One region of the Enterococcus sp. XAF26B05_ASV22 genome, then DNA from elsewhere that is predicted to be linked to it. Evidence: a T-box and tRNA genes for the amino acid it is inferred to sense, from the RefSeq annotation. Region 1 holds a T-box; the other regions hold tRNA genes.
The links. A T-box is a leader RNA that pairs with one kind of tRNA and senses whether it is charged. The one in region 1 lies ahead of AC1PU0_RS03190 (valine--tRNA ligase), so its partner is inferred to be a tRNA-Val.
Positions count from the first base shown of each region.

Region 1 (3,725 bases):
ACCGCTGACATCGCTAATTCTGGTGCAATGATATCACTTGCAATCGTCAACTCTTCTGGATTACAGAAACGCTCGATATAATTTGTGTTGTCGATCAAGAATTTATCAACCGTTTCATCACTTGTTTTGATCAATAATGTGATTGGTTTTGAAAGTGGTGTATTTACTTCTGCACGGATGTTACGTACTGCGCGAATCACTTCTTTTAAGACTTCCATCCCACGAGCGGCGGTTTCATCCGAAAACTCTGCCTGAACAACTGGGTAATCGGCAATCACAAGGGATTCACCTTCATGCGGAATATTTTCCCAGATTTCTTCTGTCACAAATGGCATGATTGGGTGTAGTAAACGCAAAATTTGATCTAATGTATAGACTAAAATGCTACGTGTTGTTTGTTTTGCCCCTTCATTTTCGCCGTACAGAATTTCTTTACTCATTTCAATATACCAGTCACAGAAATCATCCCAGATAAAGTTATATAACTGACGACCCGCTTCACCAAATTCAAAACGATCGAACAAGTCCGTCACACGTGCAATCGTTTCATTTAGACGTGTTAAAATCCAGCGATCTGCTACTGTTTTCTCACCGCTAAAGTCAATATCTTTATAAGACATTCCTTCAATATTCATGATTACAAAACGGCTAGCATTCCAGATTTTATTGATAAAGTTCCAAGAGGCATCCATTTTTTCATAACTAAAACGCATATCTTGGCCAGGTGTAGAGCCATTGGACATAAACCAACGCAACGCATCTGCCCCGTATTTATCGATGACTTCCATTGGATCGATTCCGTTTCCTAGAGATTTACTCATTTTACGTCCATCTTCTGCTCGGATCAAGCCATGCATCAAGACATTTTTAAATGGTGCTTGTCCTGTAAATTCTAAACTTTGGAACATCATGCGGCTAACCCAGAAGAAAATAATATCGTAGCCTGTTACCAAAGTACTTGTTGGGAAATAACGCTGATAATCAGCTGCTTCTTCATCAGGCCAACCCATTGTTGAAAATGGCCATAATGCTGAACTGAACCATGTATCTAACACATCAGAATCTTGGGTCCAATTCTCTGGATCGGCTGGTGCTTCCATGCCAACATACATTTCGCCTGTTTCTTTATGATACCAAGCAGGAATTTGATGGCCCCACCATAATTGACGTGAGATTACCCAGTCGTGGACATTTTCCATCCAACGCAAGAATGTTTGATTAAAGCGTGGTGGATAAAATTCTACTGCATCCTCTGTATCTTGATTTTTGATGGCTTTTTCAGCCAATGGCGCCATTTTAACAAACCATTGTGTGGATAAACGAGGTTCAACAACGACACCTGTACGCTCTGAATGACCAACACTGTGATTCATTGTTTCAATTTTAATCAGACGACCCATTTCTTTTAGATCAGAAACGATCAATTTACGTGCTGCGAAACGGTCCATCCCTGCATATTTACCTGCTAAATCATTCATAGAACCATCTTCATTCATGACATTCACACGAGGTAAATCATGACGATTACCCACTTCAAAGTCATTTGGATCATGGGCTGGTGTGATTTTTACGACACCTGTTCCAAATTCCATATCTACATACTCATCTGCAATAATCGGGATTTCTTTGTCTACTAATGGCAATGTGACTGTTTTTCCGATCAAGGCTTGATAACGCTCATCATCTGGATGAACAGCAATCGCCGTATCGCCTAACATTGTTTCAGGACGTGTTGTTGCGATTTCCACAACGCCTGTTCCGTCCGTCAGTGGATAACTCATATGATAAAAGGCCCCTTCGATATCTTTGTGGATTACTTCGATATCAGATAAGGCTGTTTTGGCTTTTGGATCCCAGTTGATGATGTATTCCCCACGGTAAATCAGGTCTTTTTCGTATAAAGAAACGAAGACTTTACGGACAGCTTGAGATAATCCGTCATCTAAAGTAAAACGTTCACGGCTATAATCTAGTGATAAGCCCATTTTTGCCCATTGTTCACGGATATGAGAAGCATATTCTTCTTTCCAATCCCAAACTTGCTCAACAAATTTTTCACGTCCTAAATCGTAACGAGAAATATCTTGTTCAGCTAATTTTTCTTCAACTTTTGCTTGGGTTGCGATACCTGCGTGATCCATTCCCGGCAGCCATAATGTATCAAAACCTTGCATTCTTTTTTGACGGATGATCATATCTTGTAAAGTGGTATCCCATGCATGACCTAAATGTAGTTTCCCTGTAACATTTGGCGGTGGAATCACGATTGAATAGGGTTTTGCATCTTTATTGCCGTTTGGTTTGAATAAATCTTGGTCTAGCCATTTTTGATAACGGCCTTGTTCTACTTCTGTAGGTTGGTATTTTGTCGGTAGATTTTTTTCTTCTGACATACGCGTTCCTTCTTTCTGATTCTAATTTAAATGAATGGTGAAACGATAAACTAAGGTGACAACGCTCCTTATAAGTCGCCTTGTACTGTTCAACATCAGATTGCTTCACAATCTGTGATGAACATGTAAAAAGCCCTAAAATACTTTCGTATTTTAGGGCGTAAACTTCTGTACGCGGTACCACCTAAATTGTGTCTGACGATCCAGACACCGCTTCATTCGTGAGGTAACGATCACTAATCGAATCATTCTACTCCATTCAAATCATTGACTCCCAAGCTACCTTCTTACTGGTTATGTGAAAATCTTCCACCGATTGATTCTCTCTCTAGAACGATGCCAGTAATACTCCTCTTGTTCATAGTCTTTGAATCATTTTAACATTGAAGTTGAATAGAAGTCAATTTGAAAAATAATTAACGTGCGGCTTTAGCTTGTTCCAACGCAGTAGCATAATCAGGCTCTTCTGAAATTTCTGCTGAAATTGCTTCGTAAACTATGTTGCCATCTTTATCGATCACAAAAATGCTACGAGCTAAGTGCCCCATTGCAGGAATAAACAATCCATAGGCTTCACCAAATTCACCTTCAGTATCATGTAAAATTTCCATATCCACGCCCTCAGCTGCGCACCAATTCGCTTGCTCTTCTTTTGTGTTATTAGAAATCGTGATAAATTTTACACCTTCAACATTCGCAGCTTCTTGATTGAAGCGTTTTGTTTGTAGTGAACAGATTCTAGTATCAATATCAGGTACAACACTGATCAGCACAGGCGTACCAGTGAAATCTGATAGATTTACTACTTCATCATTTAAATTTCCTAATGAAAAATCTGGCGCTTTAGCACCGACTTCGGGTTGGGCACCAATTATTTCCACTTTTTCGCCTTTTCTTGTAACGTTCATTGTATTTTCCTCCTCTAATTTAAAAGCTGAGCAAGCGTTTCAAGCTACGAATACTCAACAATTTGACATTCTCTCTCTTTATTTAGTATAGAGGAAGGAGGAATAGATGACAAAGTTCTTGCTTTCTAGTTTTTTTTACTCGCAAACGTTTCATCAAAATAAATCAACGTCTGCAATTCTGTTGTCAAATCGATGTATTGGACATTCACATTGTGAGGCACAGTTACTCTATCTGGAGCAAAATTCAAAATAGCTGTAATACCAGCATCGACGATTTTATCGATCGCATCTTGTGCAAACTGGCTCGGTACCGTAGAGATAGCCACCGTGACACCTGTTTTTTTGACTTCTTCAGTTAGATTTTCCATTGGTTGTATGATGATATCATCTACAGAAAGCCCCACAAGTTCTTTTTCAGTATCAA
Region 1 covers NZ_CM161538.1:640,017-643,741, reverse strand. Annotated here, with positions in the region: gene AC1PU0_RS03190 (valine--tRNA ligase) at 1-2,393, opposite strand, end outside; T-box leader at 2,545-2,764, opposite strand; gene tpx (thiol peroxidase) at 2,810-3,301, opposite strand; gene AC1PU0_RS03180 (redox-sensing transcriptional repressor Rex) at 3,427-3,725, opposite strand, start outside.

Region 2 (3,725 bases), 730 kb from region 1:
CCAGGTTGAAGGTGTGGTAAAACGCACTGGAGGACCGAACCCACGTACGTTGAAAAGTGCGGGGATGAGCTGTGGGTAGCGGAGAAATTCCAAACGAACTTGGAGATAGCTGGTTCTCTCCGAAATAGCTTTAGGGCTAGCCTCGGAATTAAGAATGATGGAGGTAGAGCACTGTTTGGACTAGGGGCCCATCTCGGGTTACCGAATTCAGATAAACTCCGAATGCCATTCATTTATATCCGGGAGTCAGACTGCGAGTGATAAGATCCGTAGTCGAAAGGGAAACAGCCCAGACCACCAGCTAAGGTCCCAAAATATATGTTAAGTGGAAAAGGATGTGGGGTTGCACAGACAACTAGGATGTTGGCTCAGAAGCAGCCACCATTTAAAGAGTGCGTAATAGCTCACTAGTCGAGTGACCCTGCGCCGAAAATGTACCGGGGCTAAACATATTACCGAAGCTGTGGATTACACCTCTGGTGTAATGGTAGGAGAGCGTTCTAAGGGCGTTGAAGGTCGATCGTGAGGACGGCTGGAGCGCTTAGAAGTGAGAATGCCGGTATGAGTAGCGAAAGACGGGTGAGAATCCCGTCCACCGTATGACTAAGGTTTCCTGGGGAAGGCTCGTCCGCCCAGGGTTAGTCGGGACCTAAGCCGAGGCCGATAGGCGTAGGCGATGGACAACAGGTTGATATTCCTGTACCAGTTGTTTTTGTTTGAGCAATGGAGGGACGCAGGAGGCTAAGGAATGCATGCGACTGGAAGTGCATGTCCAAGCAGTAAGTCTTGAGTAGAGTCAAATGCTTTACTCTATACGGATAAGCTGTGATGGGGAGGGAAATAATAGTACCGAAGTTCCTGATGTCACACTGTCAAGAAAAGCTTCTAGTAAGAAAACAACTGCCCGTACCGTAAACCGACACAGGTAGTCGAGGAGAGTATCCTAAGGTGAGCGAGCGAACTCTCGTTAAGGAACTCGGCAAAATGACCCCGTAACTTCGGGAGAAGGGGTGCTGACTTCGGTCAGCCGCAGTGAATAGGCCCAAGCGACTGTTTATCAAAAACACAGGTCTCTGCAAAATCGAAAGATGAAGTATAGGGGCTGACGCCTGCCCGGTGCTGGAAGGTTAAGAGGATGGGTTAGCTTCGGCGAAGCTCAGAATTGAAGCCCCAGTAAACGGCGGCCGTAACTATAACGGTCCTAAGGTAGCGAAATTCCTTGTCGGGTAAGTTCCGACCCGCACGAAAGGCGTAACGATTTGGGCACTGTCTCAACGAGAGACTCGGTGAAATTTTAGTACCTGTGAAGATGCAGGTTACCCGCGACAGGACGGAAAGACCCCATGGAGCTTTACTGTAGCTTGATATTGAGTGTTTGTACCACATGTACAGGATAGGTAGGAGCCGATGAACCCGGAACGCTAGTTTCGGTGGAGGCGCTGGTGGGATACTACCCTTGTGTTATGAACCCTCTAACCCGCACCACTTATCGTGGTGGGAGACAGTGTCAGGTGGGCAGTTTGACTGGGGCGGTCGCCTCCTAAAGAGTAACGGAGGCGCCCAAAGGTTCCCTCAGAATGGTTGGAAATCATTCGCAGAGTGTAAAGGCAGAAGGGAGCTTGACTGCGAGACTTACAAGTCGAGCAGGGACGAAAGTCGGGCTTAGTGATCCGGTGGTTCCGCATGGAAGGGCCATCGCTCAACGGATAAAAGCTACCCTGGGGATAACAGGCTTATCTCCCCCAAGAGTCCACATCGACGGGGAGGTTTGGCACCTCGATGTCGGCTCGTCGCATCCTGGGGCTGTAGTCGGTCCCAAGGGTTGGGCTGTTCGCCCATTAAAGCGGCACGCGAGCTGGGTTCAGAACGTCGTGAGACAGTTCGGTCCCTATCCGTCGCGGGCGTTGGAAATTTGAGAGGAGCTGTCCTTAGTACGAGAGGACCGGGATGGACTTACCGCTGGTGTACCAGTTGTTCTGCCAAGGGCATTGCTGGGTAGCTATGTAGGGAAGGGATAAACGCTGAAAGCATCTAAGTGTGAAGCCCACCTCAAGATGAGATTTCCCATTTCTTTAAGAAAGTAAGACCCCTGAGAGATGATCAGGTAGATAGGTTGGAAGTGGAAGTGCAGTGATGTACGGAGCGGACCAATACTAATCGGTCGAGGACTTAACCAAAAAAACAAAATAAAAAAGAGTTTCGGAATGTTTGATTACTACTTCAATCCAGTTTTGAGTGAATAATCACTCAACTAAATAGCAACAACACCCAGTGTGGTGGCGATAGCGAGAAGGATACACCTGTTCCCATGCCGAACACAGAAGTTAAGCTTCTTAGCGCCGATTGTAGTGAAGGGTTTCCCTTTGTGAGAGTAGGACGTCGCCACGCTAATTATTCCGGCATAGCTCAGTTGGTAGTAGCGCATGACTGTTAATCATGATGTCGTAGGTTCGAGTCCTACTGCCGGAGTTCCTTAATATAGGACTTATGAGTAATGTTTGCTTCTTTTTAACTTTGGAGAGTTGTCCGAGTGGCCGAAGGAGCATGATTGGAAATCATGTAGACGGTTAACGCTGTCTCAAGGGTTCGAATCCCTTACTCTCCGTATTAAGTTTTATTGGCCCGTTGGTCAAGCGGTTAAGACACCGCCCTTTCACGGCGGTATCACGGGTTCGATTCCCGTACGGGTCATTTATATTTATTGGAGGTTTAGCTCAGCTGGGAGAGCACCTGCCTTACAAGCAGGGGGTCGGCGGTTCGATCCCGTCAACCTCCATTAAATTACGGTTTGGTAGTTCAGCTGGTTAGAATGCCTGCCTGTCACGCAGGAGGTCGCGGGTTCGAGTCCCGTCCAGACCGTTAGTATTATAGTTTTGGCGCAGTAGCTCAGTTGGTAGAGCAACGGATTGAAGCTCCGTGTGTCGGCAGTTCGATTCTGTCTTGCGCCATTTGGAGGAATAGCGAAGTGGCTAAACGCGACGGACTGTAAATCCGTTCCTTAGGGTTCAGTGGTTCGAATCCACTTTCCTCCATTACATAGTAGGGATATAGTTAAACGGTATAACTACGGTCTCCAAAACCGTCATTGTGGGTTCGATTCCTACTATCCCTGTTAATATATTATGGCGATTGTGGTGAAGTGGTTAACACAGCGGATTGTGGTTCCGCCATGCGTGGGTTCGATCCCCATCAGTCGCCCTTGCTCTAAATTTTATATTATGTATATTATGGCGATTGTGGTGAAGTGGTTAACACAGCGGATTGTGGTTCCGCCACGCGTGGGTTCGATTCCCATCAGTCGCCCTTAGCTTTAAATTTTATTATTGGGGTATAGCCAAGCGGTAAGGCAACAGGTTTTGATCCTGTCATGCGTTGGTTCGAATCCAGCTACCCCAGTTTTCTCTTTTAGAGAATTTGTAAATTGTAATATGGCGGTATAGCCAAGTGGTAAGGCAGAGGTCTGCAAAACCTTCATCACCGGTTCAAATCCGGTTACCGCCTTGCAAATTATTTAATGCCGGCGTGGCGGAATTGGCAGACGCGCTGGACTCAAAATCCTGTGATCTTACGATCGTGCCGGTTCGACCCCGGCCGCCGGTATATGCCAAGCATCAACGTTTATCTTACGTTGGTGCTCTTTTTTTTCTTTCATTTTTTCTGATGTCCGTCAAATGTCCGTCAGATGTTGGTCAAACCATCAATGTCATATTTATTTTTAAAATATT
Region 2 covers NZ_CM161538.1:1,371,421-1,375,145, forward strand. Annotated here, with positions in the region: rRNA gene AC1PU0_RS06750 (23S ribosomal RNA) at 1-2,177, shown strand, start outside; rRNA gene rrf (5S ribosomal RNA) at 2,273-2,388, shown strand; tRNA gene AC1PU0_RS06760 (tRNA-Asn) at 2,396-2,469, shown strand; tRNA gene AC1PU0_RS06765 (tRNA-Ser) at 2,517-2,605, shown strand; tRNA gene AC1PU0_RS06770 (tRNA-Glu) at 2,620-2,691, shown strand; tRNA gene AC1PU0_RS06775 (tRNA-Val) at 2,704-2,776, shown strand; tRNA gene AC1PU0_RS06780 (tRNA-Asp) at 2,786-2,859, shown strand; tRNA gene AC1PU0_RS06785 (tRNA-Phe) at 2,876-2,948, shown strand; tRNA gene AC1PU0_RS06790 (tRNA-Tyr) at 2,952-3,032, shown strand; tRNA gene AC1PU0_RS06795 (tRNA-Trp) at 3,042-3,112, shown strand; tRNA gene AC1PU0_RS06800 (tRNA-His) at 3,126-3,198, shown strand; tRNA gene AC1PU0_RS06805 (tRNA-His) at 3,231-3,303, shown strand; tRNA gene AC1PU0_RS06810 (tRNA-Gln) at 3,325-3,396, shown strand; tRNA gene AC1PU0_RS06815 (tRNA-Cys) at 3,431-3,501, shown strand; tRNA gene AC1PU0_RS06820 (tRNA-Leu) at 3,517-3,600, shown strand.
Region 2: it has a tRNA-Val gene. The T-box ahead of AC1PU0_RS03190 (valine--tRNA ligase) is inferred to sense a tRNA for this amino acid. The anticodon was not compared.

Region 3 (3,725 bases), 1.1 Mb from region 1:
CTATCCAGATATTCACTTGTTGTGTACAAACATAGAATACCTTATAGTAATAACAATGTCAACGTTTTCATAAAAATATTTTATAAATAAAAAAAACATTATGCACATAGCAAAATGCTTCAATAGACATGACCCGTACGGGAATCGAACCCGTGATACCGCCGTGAAAGGGCGGTGTCTTAACCGCTTGACCAACGGGCCTTTTAAAATTATGGGCCTAAATGGACTCGAACCATCGACCTCACGCTTATCAGGCGTGCGCTCTAACCAGCTGAGCTATAGGCCCTTAAAGAAAAAAAGCGGGTGACGAGAATCGAACTCGCGACAACAGCTTGGAAGGCTGTGGTTTTACCACTAAACTACACCCGCATGTTTCTTCTTTCAAATGGCGCAAGACAGAATCGAACTGCCGACACACGGAGCTTCAATCCGTTGCTCTACCAACTGAGCTACTGCGCCAAAAATTATAAAACGGTCTGGACGGGACTCGAACCCGCGACCTCCTGCGTGACAGGCAGGCATTCTAACCAGCTGAACTACCAAACCAATGTAACTGTATTGCATCACTTTATGTTACTATGCTTTTATATTTAAAAGCAATTGCGGGGGCAGGATTTGAACCTACGACCTTCGGGTTATGAGCCCGACGAGCTACCTGACTGCTCCACCCCGCGATAATTATAGTCCCTATTGACTATAGAAAGGTGTTAACATGTACTAATTCATCATCAACGCTAAAGCATTGTGATTCTTAGCAAAGGAGGATAAGGGATTCGAACCCTTGCACGGTTTTACCCGCCTGACGGTTTTCAAGACCGTTCCCTTCAGCCGGACTTGGGTAATCCTCCGAAATAAATATTAAAAAATGACCCGTACGGGAATCGAACCCGTGATACCGCCGTGAAAGGGCGGTGTCTTAACCGCTTGACCAACGGGCCGCTATGAAACGGAGAAGGAGGGATTTGAACCCTCGCGCCGGTTTCCCGACCTACACCCTTAGCAGGGGCGCCTCTTCAGCCACTTGAGTACTTCCCCAAGAAAATAATTTAAAAAATGGGCCTAAATGGACTCGAACCATCGACCTCACGCTTATCAGGCGTGCGCTCTAACCAGCTGAGCTATAGGCCCATAAAGCGGGTGACGAGAATCGAACTCGCGACAACAGCTTGGAAGGCTGTGGTTTTACCACTAAACTACACCCGCAATACTTTAAAACGGTCTGGACGGGACTCGAACCCGCGACCTCCTGCGTGACAGGCAGGCATTCTAACCAGCTGAACTACCAAACCAATGTAACTGTATTGCATCACTTTATGTTACTATGCTTTTATATTTAAAAGCAATTGCGGGGGCAGGATTTGAACCTACGACCTTCGGGTTATGAGCCCGACGAGCTACCTGACTGCTCCACCCCGCGATAATTATAGTCCCTATTGACTATAGAAAGGTGTTAACATGTACTAATTCATCATCAACGCTAAAGCATTGTGATTCTTAGCAAAGGAGGATAAGGGATTCGAACCCTTGCACGGTTTTACCCGCCTGACGGTTTTCAAGACCGTTCCCTTCAGCCGGACTTGGGTAATCCTCCGAAATAAAAAATACTACTATTCAAATCGTCACTACAATGGACCTTGTAGGACTCGAACCTACGACCGGACGGTTATGAGCCGTCTGCTCTAACCAACTGAGCTAAAGGTCCTTGGCTCTTAAAAAAATCGCGGCGAAGGGGATCGAACCCCCGACCTCCCGGGTATGAACCGGACGCTCTAGCCAGCTGAGCTACACCGCGAAAATAATAAAGTACTAATGGAGCCTAGCGGGATCGAACCGCTGACCTCCTGCGTGCAAAGCAGGCGCTCTCCCATCTGAGCTAAGGCCCCACAAAAATAAAATCGGGAAGACAGGATTCGAACCTGCGACCCCTTGGTCCCAAACCAAGTGCTCTACCAAGCTGAGCTACTTCCCGTAGCTATAATGCACCCAAAGGGAGTCGAACCCCTAACCTCTTGATTCGTAGTCAAGCACTCTATCCAGTTGAGCTATGGGTGCTAAAGCAAGGATCAAAGTCAGATGTGTTCATCTGCTTCGTACTTGTCACATCTATTCTGTCAATTTTAGAATTGCCATTCATAGTGCTTCAAAGCAATGCCGAGGACCGGAATCGAACCGGTACGGTGATCACTCACCGCAGGATTTTAAGTCCTGTGCGTCTGCCAGTTCCGCCACCCCGGCGTTTTGAAAAGGCTAAGCGGAAAACGGGGTTCGAACCCGCGACCCCCACCTTGGCAAGGTGGTGCTCTACCACTGAGCTATTTCCGCAGTCTGGATGCCGGCTAAAGGATTTGAACCCTCGACCCTCTGATTACAAATCAGATGCTCTACCAACTGAGCTAAGCCGGCGTTATAATCGCCTAGTTATAAAACGAGACTAAAAATGCGGGTGAAGGGACTTGAACCCCCACGCCGTAAGGCGCTAGATCCTAAATCTAGTGCGTCTGCCAATTCCGCCACACCCGCAAAATATTTCTATGAGCCGTGCAGGGCTCGAACCTGCGACCCTCTGATTAAAAGTCAGATGCTCTACCAACTGAGCTAACGGCTCAAAAAATGGAGGTTGACGGGATCGAACCGCCGACCCCCTGCTTGTAAGGCAGGTGCTCTCCCAGCTGAGCTAAACCTCCAAGACAACACTTTAGCGTGGCGACGTCCTACTCTCACAAAGGGAAACCCTTCACTACAATCGGCGCTAAGAAGCTTAACTTCTGTGTTCGGCATGGGAACAGGTGTATCCTTCTCGCTATCGCCACCACACTGGGTGTTGTTGCTATTTAGTTGAGTGATTATTCACTCAAAACTGGATTGAAGTAGTAATCAAACATTCCGAAACTCTTTTTTATTTCGTTTCTTTGGTTAAGTCCTCGACCGATTAGTATTGGTCCGCTCCGTACATCACTGCACTTCCACTTCCAACCTATCTACCTGATCATCTCTCAGGGGTCTTACTTTCTTAAAGAAATGGGAAATCTCATCTTGAGGTGGGCTTCACACTTAGATGCTTTCAGCGTTTATCCCTTCCCTACATAGCTACCCAGCAATGCCCTTGGCAGAACAACTGGTACACCAGCGGTAAGTCCATCCCGGTCCTCTCGTACTAAGGACAGCTCCTCTCAAATTTCCAACGCCCGCGACGGATAGGGACCGAACTGTCTCACGACGTTCTGAACCCAGCTCGCGTGCCGCTTTAATGGGCGAACAGCCCAACCCTTGGGACCGACTACAGCCCCAGGATGCGACGAGCCGACATCGAGGTGCCAAACCTCCCCGTCGATGTGGACTCTTGGGGGAGATAAGCCTGTTATCCCCAGGGTAGCTTTTATCCGTTGAGCGATGGCCCTTCCATGCGGAACCACCGGATCACTAAGCCCGACTTTCGTCCCTGCTCGACTTGTAAGTCTCGCAGTCAAGCTCCCTTCTGCCTTTACACTCTGCGAATGATTTCCAACCATTCTGAGGGAACCTTTGGGCGCCTCCGTTACTCTTTAGGAGGCGACCGCCCCAGTCAAACTGCCCACCTGACACTGTCTCCCACCACGATAAGTGGTGCGGGTTAGAGGGTTCATAACACAAGGGTAGTATCCCACCAGCGCCTCCACCGAAACTAGCGTTCCGGGTTCATCGGCTCCTACCTATCCTGTACATGTGGTACAAACACTCAATATCAA
Region 3 covers NZ_CM161538.1:2,921,817-2,925,541, forward strand. Annotated here, with positions in the region: tRNA gene AC1PU0_RS14425 (tRNA-Glu) at 130-201, opposite strand; tRNA gene AC1PU0_RS14430 (tRNA-Ile) at 213-286, opposite strand; tRNA gene AC1PU0_RS14435 (tRNA-Gly) at 299-369, opposite strand; tRNA gene AC1PU0_RS14440 (tRNA-Phe) at 387-459, opposite strand; tRNA gene AC1PU0_RS14445 (tRNA-Asp) at 473-546, opposite strand; tRNA gene AC1PU0_RS14450 (tRNA-Met) at 601-674, opposite strand; tRNA gene AC1PU0_RS14455 (tRNA-Ser) at 759-848, opposite strand; tRNA gene AC1PU0_RS14460 (tRNA-Glu) at 867-938, opposite strand; tRNA gene AC1PU0_RS14465 (tRNA-Ser) at 948-1,035, opposite strand; tRNA gene AC1PU0_RS14470 (tRNA-Ile) at 1,055-1,128, opposite strand; tRNA gene AC1PU0_RS14475 (tRNA-Gly) at 1,133-1,203, opposite strand; tRNA gene AC1PU0_RS14480 (tRNA-Asp) at 1,216-1,289, opposite strand; tRNA gene AC1PU0_RS14485 (tRNA-Met) at 1,344-1,417, opposite strand; tRNA gene AC1PU0_RS14490 (tRNA-Ser) at 1,502-1,591, opposite strand; tRNA gene AC1PU0_RS14495 (tRNA-Ile) at 1,629-1,702, opposite strand; tRNA gene AC1PU0_RS14500 (tRNA-Met) at 1,719-1,792, opposite strand; tRNA gene AC1PU0_RS14505 (tRNA-Ala) at 1,811-1,883, opposite strand; tRNA gene AC1PU0_RS14510 (tRNA-Pro) at 1,896-1,969, opposite strand; tRNA gene AC1PU0_RS14515 (tRNA-Arg) at 1,979-2,052, opposite strand; tRNA gene AC1PU0_RS14520 (tRNA-Leu) at 2,150-2,235, opposite strand; tRNA gene AC1PU0_RS14525 (tRNA-Gly) at 2,251-2,322, opposite strand; tRNA gene AC1PU0_RS14530 (tRNA-Thr) at 2,331-2,403, opposite strand; tRNA gene AC1PU0_RS14535 (tRNA-Leu) at 2,439-2,520, opposite strand; tRNA gene AC1PU0_RS14540 (tRNA-Lys) at 2,533-2,605, opposite strand; tRNA gene AC1PU0_RS14545 (tRNA-Val) at 2,612-2,684, opposite strand; rRNA gene rrf (5S ribosomal RNA) at 2,699-2,814, opposite strand; rRNA gene AC1PU0_RS14555 (23S ribosomal RNA) at 2,910-3,725, opposite strand, start outside.
Region 3: it has a tRNA-Val gene. The T-box ahead of AC1PU0_RS03190 (valine--tRNA ligase) is inferred to sense a tRNA for this amino acid. The anticodon was not compared.